DNA from 2 places in the Acaryochloris thomasi RCC1774 genome. Region 2 is predicted to be linked to the other one. Evidence: predicted binding sites of a transcription regulator. Region 2 holds the regulator's gene; the other holds the start of a gene.
What was found. Region 2 encodes HrcA, which represses chaperone genes, less so after heat shock. Its sites were predicted from a motif close to TTAGCACTCNNANNNTNNGAGTGCTAA; they were not measured.

Region 1 (7,310 bases), on a different contig from region 2:
AAAGATTCAATGGGGAGAAAATTAAAATGGTAGATAAAATCAGGCTAAAGGCAAAAAAGATCCAGTGCCCCCAATCTTCGAAGAGATAGAAGTCAATCTCTGGCTTAACAAACCTCTTCTTTTGATGTGCGTGAGACTTTTGCTTTTTACTCAGAATCTCTGGCATGTTAATTTGATATTCTTCTTCACCTGTACCACAGCCCAAGCATCCACAAACTGAAGCAGGCGACAGGCAGAATATCTCCAGTTGTGAGGTTCTTCTACCTATAATTCCCGATTAAAATCTCTACCAAGCCAAAGTGGATAGATTTCCAATAAAAAAGGGCAGTCAAATGACCGCCCTTTTCTTTGCCTGGTTTAGACCTTAGTAATCGAAGTCTCCGCCCATACCAGCAGCACCAGCAGCGCCACCTTTCTCTTCAGGCTTATCAACAATGATGCACTCAGTCGTCAACACCATGCCCGCAATCGACGCCGCATTCTGCAGTGCAGAGCGAGTCACCTTCGCAGGGTCAACAATGCCCTTTTCGAACATATCGACGAACTCATTAACAGAAGCATCGTAGCCGACATTGAAGTCCTTCTCGCGGACGCGCTCAGAGATGACCGCGCCGTTCTGGCCCGCATTCTCAGCAATCCGCTTCAAAGGAGCCGTCAAAGCCCGTTCAACAATTGTCGCACCAGTCAGAGCCTCATCCTTGAGGTTCTGGGCCGCCCAATCAGCGAGCTGAGGAGCGAGGTGAGCCAAAGTTGTACCGCCACCAGGGACAATACCTTCTTCAACTGCAGCCTTAGTGGAGTTGATGGCATCTTCAAGACGAAGCTTGCGATCCTTCATCTCAGTTTCAGTGGCTGCACCCACCTTGATGACGGCAACGCCTCCAGCTAACTTAGCCAGACGCTCCTGAAGCTTCTCTTTATCATAGGAAGAATCAGTTTCGTCAGACTGACGACGGATCAGCTCACAGCGAGCCTTTACAGCCTCTTCGTTGCCTTCAGCAACAATTGTGGTGCTGTCCTTCGTAATTGTGACGCGACGCGCCTGACCCGCCATTTCCAGCTTGGCAGTGTCGAGCTTAAGGCCTGCATCTTCAGTGATCAACTGACCGCCGGTGAGGACGGCAAGATCTTCAAGCATTGCCTTGCGGCGATCGCCAAATCCAGGCGCTTTAACAGCGGCAACGTTGAGGATGCCCCGCAGACGGTTAACCACTAGCGTTGCCAGGGCTTCTTTCTCGATATCTTCAGCAATGATCAAAAGAGGCTTACCGGAGCGCGCGGCCTGCTCCAGAACAGGCACAAGATCCTGAACCAGATTGATCTTTTTATCAGTAATCAGAATGTGGGGCTCATCTAGAACCGCTTCCATCCGTTCCATATCGGTGGAGAAGTACGGAGAGATGTAGCCTTTGTCAAAGCGCATCCCTTCAGTAATCTCTAGCTCAGTGGACATGGACTTGCCTTCTTCAAGAGAGATAACACCCTCTTTGCCGACCTTGTCCATGGCACTGGAAATCATCTGACCCACTTCTGGATCGTTTCCGGCAGAGATGGTGCCCACCTGAGCAATCGCAGTGGAATCTTCCACTGGACGCGCATGACTTGCAATCTGCTCGACTAAGTAAGCTGTGGCTTTGTCAATGCCGCGCTTAAGGGCAATAGCATTTGCACCAGCCGCGACGTTCCGCAGACCTTCTTTGACCATTGCGTGAGCGAGAACGGTGGCAGTCGTGGTGCCGTCACCAGCCGCGTCATTAGTCTTAGAAGCGGCCTGACGAATCAGAGCAACGCCTGTATTCTCGATGTGATCTTCGAGTTCAATTTCTTTGGCAATGGTGACCCCATCATTCACGATTTGGGGCGCACCAAATTTCTTCTCTAGGACGACATTGCGACCCTTAGGACCCAAGGTAACAGCAACGGACTCAGCGAGGGTGTCCATGCCTTTTTCGAGCGCACGACGTGCGTTCTCGTTGTAAATAATACGTTTAGCCATTTCAGCTCAAACCTCAATATGCGGTGGATAAATCAATAAAAAGCCCGGAACGTCAGACGCTCCGGCAGAGATTGGGGGTCAGCTTAATTGACAATTGCGAGGATATCTTTCTCAGAAAGCAGGACGTACTCTTCGCCGCCTAGCTTGATGTCAGTACCTGCGTACTTGGAATAAAGCACCTTGTCGCCAACGCTGATGTCTAGCGCCTGACGAGAACCGTCATCGTTGCGCTTACCGGGGCCAACTGCAGAAATTTCGCCAACTTGGGGCTTCTCTTGTGCCGCATCGGGCAACAAAATACCACCAACCGTTTTTTCTTCAGATGCACTGACCTTGACAAAAACGCGATCACCCAAGGGCTTCACTGTAGAAACGCTTAATGATATGGCTGCCATAAAGAATTCTCCAAAATTACTAGGTTTAGGAATTTAGCACTCTCAACTCCCGAGTGCTAATTTATCTGAGTTGATTGGTTCAATTCAATGGCTAGGGCTGTACGGGTTCCCGAACTCGCGTCAGGTAAGGTGCTGTGAAGTAAAGCCAATCAGGCTTTTACGCATTGTCTCTCGCAATCAAAATCTTCAGTCTTTGCCCTCATCAACTTGCTTGATAGGGAAAGTATCTCCGGCTAGGTAATTCTGGAAGTGCTGCTTGAAGTAGGACCAGGAGGTCATGTCGGTCTGCTGCATTTTGGTGGCTGGTGCATTCCGATAAACAGGAACTCGCTGGTTGATTTGCTCTTGCAGCAGCTTGGGTAGATCGGTGAAACCGTTTACCTTCTGTCCGGTGGCGCTGTAGATCATCTGACCGGGGTGTTTGCCCATATTCATCCAAGGCAGCCAGGGGCCAATGCGATCCCAAGCGAGGGTCAGGTGTGAGACCGTGGATTGTTCGGGTCCCAGCAAGTCTGCGGTCGGGACGACAAGCTTGAAGAGTTCTGCGGCTTGATAAATCGACTGGGGACTATAGGGGGCTAGCGCTGGATCCTCTGCTAGAGGATTGGGGTATTGGGGGAACAGGTCAAATTGGAAGGTGGTTTGATCTCCGGTAATTTTAGCGGGGAACTGCCCAGAAAAGTGGCCCTGGACAGGGTTATTAGCAACGTGCATCACGGTCACCGGTTCTTGGGTCCAGGGGTTATGCCATTGATGCAAGATTTCTTGTGTGGTCGGATCGAGGTAAAAGGTGAGTTCTCGGGAGATGAAATCCCAGCCCTTCTCAGCGTGGGGCAGGCAGCGGGCCACGCTCATACCAACGATGCTAAAGAGATGGCGCTTTCGCTCTGCGGGCAGCATGCCGTAAATCTCGCCCTGCCAAACGAGAAAGACCTGTTGACCGTCAGTGGTGCCTCTCACTTTGACGAAGTCGGTCGCATCAAATGTATGGGGTATGGCTTCACCTGCGGGGCGAGATGAGGCTGACGGCTGGCTCATAGATGCGATCGCAACAATAGGTCACTCTCCATTGTGAGTCACGATGGGCTTAATTCTTGTTCAGAATCCGTAGAAGTACCCAGGATGATGCCGGTGCAAGGCAGTTAGAGTAATAGAAACCCCCGGCGGTAAGGCCAGGGGAGATCTCGTTATTTGGGGAACACAGAGATATTTCTGACACAATGGCTCTTTGGAGGAAGACCTCTAGAGAGCTATTGAGCTGTCCTTAATCTGTGCATAGCCCAAGGGTGCCCATTGGGTTGGGGAGATCGAACACATTCAGCAAATTTTTTTCAAATTCTGGTCAGCAGTGGCATTTAGGTCGCAGAACGAGTGACGAGCTGAACACCATCCTGTTCGTCAATCCCTCGCAGAAAAACCTTTACTTGCTCTCCACGGGCAGTGGGTAAAACCTTGCCAACAAAGTCTGGGTGAATCGGCAGTTCTCGGTGGCCCCGATCAATCAATACGAGAAGCTGCACTAGGGGAGGCCGACCGTAATCATTAAGGGCGTTGAGGGCTGCTCGAATGGTTCGACCGCTGTAGATAACGTCATCGATGAGGATGACTGTTTTGTCTGATAAATCGGTCGGGAGTTTCGTTCGCGCTGGCGTGCGGACTGCAATCTGATTGAGATCGTCCCGATAGAAGGTAATGTCGAGACTCCCGACCGGCACTTGGATCTGCTCTAGCTGCTCGATTTGAGTTGCGATCGCATCTGCCAGCGGCACCCCCCGCGTATGAATCCCTAACAGCACCAGAGAATCGAGAGAACTGGAGCGCTCTACGACTTCAGACGCTAAACGCCGCACCGTTCGTCTTAGCTCGTCAGGATTCAGAATTTCAACAATGTCTGACATATTGACCACGGACGCCCCGTCTACACTATTAAGTCCAATATTAGAGCGAGGCTTAGCCATAGCAAAAAACTGTTACGCATCAACCGGAGCGCTAAATTGATTTGAACACTCGTAATCGGTTGAAGCGGATCGCCGAGAAAAGGTTTCTTTTTAAGAACACCCCGGTACCAATTGGCCCCTCCCAGACGCACGTCTAGAACGGCGGCATAGGCACATTCGCTCCACCCTGCATTGGGGCTGGGATCTTTAGAGGCATCTCGCCGACATAGCTGCAGAACCCTGAGCAGCTTTCCAGACAGAATGCCCAGCGTCAGCACCGCTAGGCGACAAGGGATCCAGGTGAGTCCATCTTCAAGGCGAGCGCTGAACCATCCGAGGTGCGTGTAGGGCGCTTCTCGGTAGCCCACCATTGAATCAAGGGTGCTAGCTGCCTTGTAGGCAAGGGCCAAAGGAACGGGCCCCACTCCCGGAATAAAGCTGCCTAGGATTGCATAGAACAGCGGGGCCATGACGCCGTCGGTGGCGTTCTCAGTAACAGTTTCCAAGACAGCCCTGAGGATATCTTCTCTAGAAAGCTGATCGGTGTCGCGTCCAACGTAGTTTCTGAGATGCGATCTCGCCTCCAGCAAATCATCGTCAGCGAGTGGGGCGAGAACGTCTTCTGCGGCATGTCGTAGGCTTCGGCCAGCAAAACAGCTTGCCAACAGAACAATTTCAAGGAGCAGCCCCAAGGCCCAAGACCATGTTTGCACCCAAACCAGAAACCACCAGCTCAAGAACCCTGTACCCCCAATTAAAATCAAGCCCAGCCACATACCTGCGGCTCTAAGCTGCCAGGGCCGGATAAAGGAACGTAATGCCGTTTGGGTGTAGCGTTGAATGATCCAGCCCATGCTCTGAACAGGATGCGGCCACCCCCAAGGATCACCAAGGAGGTAGTCAAGGGTAGCAGCGAAGATCAAAACTGCGGCTGTTGAGCGCAGCAGATTCACATCAAGCACGAATAGGGAGACCCTCTAGCAAAATTTATACTCGACCCCAGAACATTAAATGATGTTGGAGACTCCTTGCCACTTCTGGGAAAACTTTCGGAGAGTTATCAAACGATGAGACAAAGAAGTTTCGCTAGACCGTACGAAAAACTGAGAGGTGTCAGAAGGCGTTTGCGTGCGTTGGACAGGTGGTCGAACTCCTTTGCGGAGTATTTCCCAGAAGATGTTAGTTCTGAGCGATGTTGGCACTGCAGAATTGCAGTGCTTGATCGTCTGGTCAATCCGCCAACTACAAGTCGTGCAATACAGCGGCATGCTGCTGGTGCCATGCTCAAAGCAGCAGAAAGCATCCTACGTGCAAAGCCAGTGGCAAGTTCAGACCATATAGTCGAAGCTAACCTGAGTTTTCCAGAAATGTTTGGGAGTGATCTATTGGTCTTTCGCAATGAACAACAGAGAACAAACTTCTATGACAGAAATCAAAACGGTGTAGCCCTGACCATGATTGAGGGGCGAATGTTAAGTGACAGGCTTGACTTCTCTGTGCCAGCTCTGCTTAAGGAGACCGGGTGGCTTTATCGAGAAGAGGGCACTTGGGATGGAGAGCCGTATTCTTTTGAAGAAGAGTGGTGGTCGTATACAGAACAGTAGATCTCTACGATCCCGACAAATTGCGCGAAGCCGACGATCCCAACGACAAAACCCGAGAGTGTATCTATATTGGTCGCCGCGTCAAAAACGACACTAAGTGCCTCGAAAAACTCTTCGAGCTGTGTACCACAATGACCAAGCAGCAGAAGGGTTAGGATATGACCGTGTAAGTAGGCGAGGTCTCCGATGAGCGTAGATGAACTCCTCAAGGCAGTCGATGATTTAAGTGAACCTGACCTCAATAGCCGATTAAATCGGGCCTTATTTGTACGAGCACGTCGCCGCGCGTCCGTATCGACCTCGGAAAAACCACCCTGCTCCAAGAGATAGATCGGCCCATTCCACCGGCATTTCACGATCGAGATGCAGTCTTGACAGACAAGCGAGATAACGAAGCTTTGACTGAGGCAGAGCATTCAGAGCTTTTGAATGTTGGCAATCAGGTCAAATGGTTTGGGGTGAAACGTCTTGAGGCAACGGCAAAGTTAGCGAAAATACGACAAGTTCCACGGCTCAAACTAATAGATGGCCAAGGACTTCAAAGCCCTTTGGAGGTCATAAAATGATTGCAGTGCAAGGACTCTCACCCCAGTTAACACCGACTGAGTATTTTGCTTGGGAAGAGCAGCAGTTGTGTCGCCATGAGTATATCAATGGCGAAGTTTATGCCATGAGTGGGGGCACTCAGAACCATAGTCGAATTGCCTTAAAGGTCGCAGCTTTATTGGATAATCACTTGCCCGATGGCGGTTTTCGAGCATTCAACTCTGATTGTAGGGTTAATATTTTCGAAACGAATGATTACACCTATCCTGATGCAAGTGTGAGTTGCGATCAAAGAGATGAAAACACGATTCAATACATCACCTACCCCTGTCTGATTGTTGAAGTTTTATCTGACAGTACAGAGGCTTACGACCGAGGGAAAAAGTTCTTTCGCTATCGCCAGAATCCACAGTTGCAAGATTATGTATTGGTGAGTTCTCAGGAAATCGCGGTCGATCTTTACCGCAAAGATCGTGATGGACGGTGGGAGATTATCAATTATCGCGGTGGAGAGGTAGTAGATTTACAATCAGTTAACCTAAGTTTCCCTATTGAACCAATCTATCGTGGGATCAACTTTTCGGAGGTCGCGATTTGACGGGTATGGAATCCCCCAACGCGATTACCGCTGTCCCCTTTACCCTCAGCACCTCCACCAGATCCAATGCCCTTTGCATCATGCACCCGATGCAGAAACGCGGCGCTCCCTATCTCCTGATCAAGTTGCCAGAGATACGGTGAAGAAACGGAATTAGTTTTCATAAGGGTGCAACCGCAGAGCCAGATCTCTGCCATTGTAGAAGCTGAAATTCAGACTTTGACCTAGATTCCA
Region 2 (7,310 bases):
CTTTTCTGAGGTTCCTGAAATTGCCGTTGAAACTCTAGAGGCTCAACTGAAGTCAGGACTTCAGGGGCTACAGTTCATTGATGTTCGTGAGGCGCAGGAGGTTGCGATCGCATCTCTTCCTGGCTTTGAGAACCTACCGCTGAGCGAGTTTGCTGAGTGGTCCGATCAGATTCCTCTCCGATTTGATCCGCACCAAGAAACAATGGTGCTCTGCCATCATGGTCTGCGTTCAGCCCAAATGTGTCAGTGGCTTATGCGCCAAGGGTTCACCGACGTCAAAAACGTGGCGGGCGGGATTGATGCCTATACCCGTAAAGTGGACCCCACCCTGCCCCGGTATTAAATTTTGCCGATTCAACTTTTTAATTTCGCGATTAGGACCGGTTTACATGACTGTTCAGCTCACTAAACGACAGCAGCAAATTTTGCGAGCCACCGTCAATCACTACATTGTGACAGCTGAACCCGTCGGATCCAAAGCATTGGCCCAGCGGCACTCACTCAGCCCCGCCACCATTCGCAACGTCATGGGCATGTTAGAAAAAGTGGGGCTGCTCTATCAACCTCATATCTCAGCAGGGCGCGTCCCCTCAGATTCAGGCTACCGAATCTACGTCGATAAGCTCATTACCCCATCCGAGACCCTGCGGCAGGAAGTCGAGCAGCTCTTAGAAGATCGGCTGCAGCCCGCTCGACGCAACTTTGAAACGATTCTTCGCCACGCCGCTCAAGTTCTATCGCACCTAAGCGGCTGTGTGGCCCTCATTACCCGACCTCAGACCCAAACAACCACCGTTCGTCATCTGCAGCTAGTGCCCGTTGAAAACCAGCGCGTCATGCTGATCATGGTGATGGATACCTACGAAACAGAATCTGTTCTGATGGAGTTGCCTCAGGCCCCAGAAGACAACAGCGATCCAGACCTGGTCAGCCAAGATTTGCAGCTTCTGGCTAACTTTCTCAACCACCAACTGCCAGGGCGATCGCTTCATGAGCTGGCGGCTTTGGATTGGCAAGAACTGGGTCGTGAGTTTCAAAGCTATACCCACGTCCTGCAGACACTGCTCTCTGACTTAATTCAGCGCGCCCATGCTGCCTCTCCTAATCCCATTCTGGTGGGTGGGTTTGCTGAAGTCTTGCGCCAGCCCGAATTTTCAGAGCTGCAGCAGGCCCATCCTTTGATTCATCTACTTGAAGAAAAGCAGGATCAGCTATGGCCCCTGATCTGTGAATGGTCTCAACACCGCTCTGGTGCTGCAGATGCCGCTCACGCAGACTTTGCCCATGACAAAATTAGCGTTCGGATTGGCTCAGAAAATCCCTTGACCTCCATCCAAAGCTGCACGCTGGTTTCAAAAACCTACCAAAAAGGCAAGACGCCCGTCGGGAGCGTGGGCATTTTAGGGCCGACACGCATGGCCTATGACAAAGTCATGACACTGGTGGAGGCAACTGCCAACTATCTCTCTCACTGTCTGAGTCAGCCAGCCTAATCTGAAGCTAAGGGACTAATCAATAGCGCAGGAGGCCACGTTGCATAAATTGCCGTGCAGAGACTGATAAGTTCATTAATCAGATCAATAAGCACTATCTATGGAGGGTGGGAATGAATGGGACATCCTAATGGAATGTTCAAATTCATATGATGTTTAGTTATTGGCCCTAGCCACTCACCAATATCTCGAGTAAGATGAATGCCTAAGAGGTTGATTGAAGCGATCATCTGTTTGTCGTGGGGGATAAGCATTGAAGCTTCTAAAGAACTTCGACTTCGTTAGGGGTAGAGAACTTTCTGCTTCATAAGAGAAGTTAAAATTTCTCGAAAGATAACCGATAAGGGATCCTTGCATAGGTCCTTTAGATTCCTGGCTTGCAGGAATCAGACATCAGCTTTACTAACTTGTTCTGTTCCGGGGGGGTACGGGAACACCAGGTTGTCAGCTCCGTCTTGTACATTTTGTTTGGCCGCTAGCTTTGCATAGTAGCTGCTCAGATACTCAGGTACAGCCTGAGGCACCTGATATTAGGTCGCTATACAAATTTCTAATTTATGCCGTCGTTTGATGTGATTTGGATTGATATTAATCATGCCACCTTATACACCTACTTTAGACACGACTAATCTTGCAGAAACCCATTTATCAAAAGAGGCTGTTAAGCATTGGATATCAGAGCTGACAGACTTTACGCCGCAGCAGATAGACAGGGTTGTTGCTGAGCGCTACCAAGATACTCGGTCCTAGACCACAAGCTATCGAAGAAGATGTGGGACAATCGTGACGCAACTAGATCACCCCTCATTTTTGAAAGATTAGCCGAAGACTATGGGCAATACATTTGGACATCTGTTTCGGATTACGACGTTTGGTGAATCCCACGGCGGCGGCGTCGGTGTGGTGATTGACGGATGTCCGCCCATGCTCGCGATTTCTGAAGCCGAAATTCAAGTTGAACTCGACCGGCGACGTCCGGGGCAGAGCCGAATCACCACGCCTCGCAAAGAGGCCGACACCTGCGAGATTGTCTCGGGTGTATTTCAGGGGCAGACGCTCGGTACGCCGATCACAATTTTGGTCCGCAACAAGAATACGCGCCCCCAAGACTACAGTGAGATGGCCCAGGTTTATCGCCCATCTCATGCAGATGCCACCTATGACGCGAAATATGGGGTGCGCAACTGGCAAGGCGGTGGGCGCTCCTCGGCTCGGGAGACCATTGGTCGGGTGGCAGCAGGTGCGATCGCGAAAAAAATTCTTGCCCAAATTGCAGGCGTCGAAATCATCGGCTACGTCAAACGCATCAAAGACCTTGAAGCTGAGATTGATCCCGAGCAGGTCACCCTCGAAGCTGTAGAAAGCAATATCCTTCGCTGTCCTAACGCAGAGGCCGCTGAGCAAATGATCGAAATTATCGATCAGGCTCGCAAAGATGCAAACTCTTTGGGGGGCGTTGTTGAATGCGTAGCTCGTCAGGTTCCCATCGGTCTGGGAAGCCCGGTGTTCGATAAGCTAGAAGCCGATCTTGCCAAAGGTGTTATGTCGCTACCGGCTAGTAAAGGGTTCGAGATTGGGTCAGGATTTGCGGGAACACGGCTAACGGGAATTGAGCATAATGATGAGTTCTACACCGACGAGACAGGCCGCATCCGGACGGTGACTAATCGCTCTGGCGGCATTCAAGGCGGAATCTCCAACGGAGAGAATATCGTGCTGCGGGCTGCGTTTAAGCCCACGGCAACCATTGGCAAATCCCAGAAAACGGTTAATCAGGCAGGTGAAGAGACAACGCTGGCCGCAAAGGGACGCCATGATCCCTGTGTCTTGCCCAGAGCAGTGCCGATGGTGGAGGCAATGGTGGCGTTAGTGCTCTGCGATCATCTCCTGCGCAATGAAGCTCAGTGCCGAACGCTGCCGAGATCTGAGTAGATTTCACGAGTGAAGGTTGCGGATCAGTCCATTTATCGTCAGAAGAATTTCCCTGTGATGAATGCTTCGGCACGGTTTATGACAGCGTTTCAATTACCCGCACCAAGCCTTGATAGACATTCGCGAGAAAATCTAGGTCGAGGGTCTTAATAGTATCCTTCGCGGTGTGATAATTTGGGTTCCTTGCATCTGCGGTGTCGGTGACCATCATCGCGCGATAGCCCAGATCCCAAAACGGTGCGTGATCGCTGCGTCGCATGTCCGGCAGAATTTTCCCTTTTAGAGGGACTGGTAGCCATTGGCAAGGAACTTTCTCTTTCATCTTGCGGCTGATACTCAGCATGTCGCCGGCTGCCTCTAGATTGCCGATTAAAGCAATAAAGTTGCCCTGAGAAGGATAGATAAACTCTAGAAATTTTGCGGGGTAAGTTTGTGACCCAGGGGTGTCGCTGCAGTATCCCAGCGACTCTAGTGACAGCATTAGCCGCAGCTTTTCGCCTCTCTCTCGAAGCAATGTTGCATAGGGTAGGCTGCCGCCCCAGCCATACTCTTCGAGATCAAATGCAACTAGACGAATTGGATACTTTGCTGCTGTCTGACTAAAGTAGCGGGCTAGCTCCAGCAATACGGCGATTCCTGTAGCGTTATCGTCAGCCCCTGGAGATCCGGGAACGGTATCGTAATGGGCGCCGATCAAAATCGGTGCTGCTTTCTTGCCTCCTGCGCGTCGCCCTATATTCAGAATCAGATTTTCATAAGTTTTGCCTTGCCATTTAGATGAATGTGTCTCTACCTCGCCAAAGTTTGCGAGCTCTTGACGGATGTACTCTCGCACAAAATAGTGACCTGCCTGCCCTAAGAACGGGTCTCGCTCCCGCACAAGTTGCTGGAGGTGCTGGGAGAGGTGCTGTTGTAATAGGGCTATATTCAAATCGAATACTGTCCTGATTAAAAGGTTGGTAGTAAGTAGGTATGCCAAGTTCACTTTAGAGCCTCAATCCCAATATTACAGACTCACCTTTCATCCCCTAGCTCCACACTGGGCGATACATTATGCACAAGCTTTTAAAACTCTCTGTACAAAAGGCTTTAAGGATTTTTGTCTCTTAAAAGATAGTTCTTCGTTGAGAGCTGGTGCAACCGAAAAAGAGGGTTAGCGCACATCATCTATTTCCCAAACATGTTCTAAATGATGTAACACTCACAACGGTCTATGGTTTATGGAAAAGAGGAACCTACTCCCAGAAGCTATTATTAGTGAGATATGTAGGGTATTTTTTTAATCCCATGCATTGAAAATATAGGCTGGAAATTGATTTACGGTTTTATGAGTAAGGCACAGGTGTCAGAGGAGATTTATAGGTGCTATCAGTTGCCTATCCGACAGAACTCAACTCAGCTTCTCAAATAATCCACAATAGATTTCCTCTTTCTGAAGAGGGGAAGGAAAGGCTTGATTATTTATTTTTTAATTTCCAACCTCTTTGTAGATTTTCTTTGAGAGAGCTTTAAAATCATAGGGAGTTTGCACTAAAACAATCCGTATCTCAATAGCCATTGTGGAGGCAACGAAAAAGACAAATCATCCACTATAAATTCAAGATAGTTCTGACAACTATCTGTATGAGCTTGAATTCATGCTGCAAAATTAGGAGATACTCACGAGAGGTCCAATGCATCTGTAAAAATAAATGTAAAATGCATAAAAAATGGCGAAAAATCACATAAGACATTTGCAAACCGGAATAACTTTTTGTATTGCTTTTTATTTTTTGGTGGGCTTAGTCGCCTGGAAGTCAGGTCGGGAAAGAGGGGCTACTGAGATATTCCCGATTTTTAGCTGGTCTCTTTTTTCAACAATTCCTCAGCCTAGCCAAAGGAAGTTTGATGTGATTGTCTATGAACATAATGGCAAAGGAATTCATCCTCCTGTTACTTTCAACAAAGCTCCCGACTCTATTGCCCCCAGCAGAGATATCAATGCAGTAGTCGTAATTCAGAAAATGGGGAAATCTTATCTAAAAGACGACAGTGCTGGCTTTGAACGATTTCAAAATCTCTTTGAGAAGAATTACTTGAAGGGTGAAGTTAAGTACGAGCTTATATCTGAAACCTATAACCCAGTAGATAAATATAAGTCTGGCGAATCAAAAGTTAGGCATCTAGATTATTTTGTGAGTGGCTTATAGAAATGAATTGTTCTGCAAAGCTCTTGGTGAAGTTCTTCAGTGGGGGACGTTCAAATCAAAGTCTTTCTTTTACTTTGACTCATAAGTTTTTGTCAGTTCAATTCATTGTTCGCTGTTTTTATGCATTAGTTGCTTTTTACTCTCTTCAGTCTCTTAGTTTTTGGCCAGACTACTTAAACAAAATAGATCTGGTTCCTCTCTGGCCTGTTTACTGGCTGAACTACGTTGATATTTCTTCTGGAATCACACTTATCTTTTGGTTTTACATCATAGGTGGCTTTTTGGCATTGACCGCTACTCGTTGGCGAACGGCTCGGATTCTTATCTTTCTAGCATTGCTAGAGTTCATGGCATTTGATAATTCATTTGGGAAAATTAATCACGGAGGCCATTTACAGCTTCTACTCAGTTTTATCCTGATATTCCTTCCTCCTGGCTGGTTTTTGGAAAAGCCAGAGAAGGCGATACGAGCAGCCACTTTGATCGTCTTTTCAGGTTGTCAGTCAATGATTATGTTGACTTATACTATGTCCGGCTTCTTTAAAATTATTCAGATACCGATCCAGGCAATACGGAACCAAGTGCATACTTTAATGCCTGAGGCTCTTCCGCTTCAGATTGCCAACCGTTTGGTGCAGACTGATGCGACTAGCTATCTCGGTACTTGGCTAATCGAGCACTATTTTATTGCTTGGCCGTTGATGATCGGTACAATTTATCTGCAATTTTTCTCTCTCTGGGCATCCTTTCGGCCATCGTTACATCGATTGTGGGGATTGGGGTTGATCTGCTTTCATATTGCATCTCAACTGACGATGTCAATCTCATTTTGGAGTAATTGTCTTTGGTTAACGCTTTTCTTTGTGAACTCTCCTTTTGCTCCAAAGCGCTTCGTTTGGCGGCAAATTGTTCGAGATTTGCCTTTATTTGGCTTTGTCTTTATGAAAAAGGGTAAGTTCTTTGCCAACGCAACCCAATAATCCAAGCAGTCTGATACCAAGTGTCTCTCGGGATAGCCCTCACCTCTTTATAGATAGTGTCGTTTTTAGAGGCTAACGGCTATATCCTCACATGCTACCGTGATAAGCCCGTAGGAAAACTCGCGCTCAGCTCATTCTAATAAAGAGCCTCCGTTGGGATGATGAAAGCACGTCCTAACCCATTGAAATTGGTGGGGCAAATAAGCCTGAAATTTATTCGCAGGTAAGTGATGTTACTTTCTAAGACCTGTGTGCACAGTCGGCTAATGGGCAGGCAAAATGAGCTGCATGATTGCTACGTCATGCCAACGACCATGTGTGAAGCCGATCTCTTCTTGAATGCCAACTGTTTCAAACCCAAATTGTTCATGGAAGCGGATGCTGCCTTGATTGGAGGCCACAATTTTGAGAACAACGTGGTGATAATTCAGCTCTACCGCCTTCTGCAGCAAAGCCTTTTGCAAAATACTGCCGTAGCCTTTCCCTGTTTCTGCACTATCGAGATAAATTGAGGTTTCACAGCAAAATCGATAGCCTGTGCGATCGCTATAGCGTTTGACAACACCCCAGCCCAAAATCTGATCGTTGTATACAAGGACTAAGAGAGACTCGCGATCGCAAAATCCTTCCACCCATCGTTGTATATAACCTGCCGATAGTTCCTGCTCATGGAAGGTCATACCGCCGGTTGCGATCGCCTGGTTATAGATCGACGC

Region 1: a site for HrcA is predicted at 2,425-2,451, ahead of groES (co-chaperone GroES). Genes of this name have one in related genera too.

Annotation. Positions count from the first base shown of each region.
Region 1 covers NZ_PQWO01000011.1:77,271-84,580, reverse strand. The annotation lists gene C1752_RS16970 (site-2 protease family protein) at 1-166, opposite strand, end outside; gene groL (chaperonin GroEL) at 365-1,996, opposite strand; gene groES (co-chaperone GroES) at 2,080-2,391, opposite strand; gene C1752_RS16955 (DUF1838 domain-containing protein) at 2,578-3,429, opposite strand; gene pyrR (bifunctional pyr operon transcriptional regulator/uracil phosphoribosyltransferase PyrR) at 3,747-4,289, opposite strand; gene cbiB (adenosylcobinamide-phosphate synthase CbiB) at 4,310-5,281, opposite strand; gene C1752_RS16940 (DUF3916 domain-containing protein) at 5,396-5,932, shown strand; gene C1752_RS28510 (hypothetical protein) at 5,911-6,087, shown strand; gene C1752_RS16930 (Uma2 family endonuclease) at 6,495-7,076, shown strand.
Region 2 covers NZ_PQWO01000004.1:287,863-295,172, reverse strand. The annotation lists gene C1752_RS09010 (rhodanese-like domain-containing protein) at 1-343, shown strand, start outside; gene hrcA (heat-inducible transcriptional repressor HrcA) at 390-1,493, shown strand; gene C1752_RS28910 (hypothetical protein) at 2,088-2,243, shown strand; gene aroC (chorismate synthase) at 2,325-3,425, shown strand; gene C1752_RS08995 (M28 family peptidase) at 3,502-4,356, opposite strand; gene C1752_RS08990 (hypothetical protein) at 5,135-5,614, shown strand; gene C1752_RS08985 (hypothetical protein) at 5,617-6,594, shown strand; gene C1752_RS08980 (GNAT family N-acetyltransferase) at 6,858-7,310, opposite strand, start outside.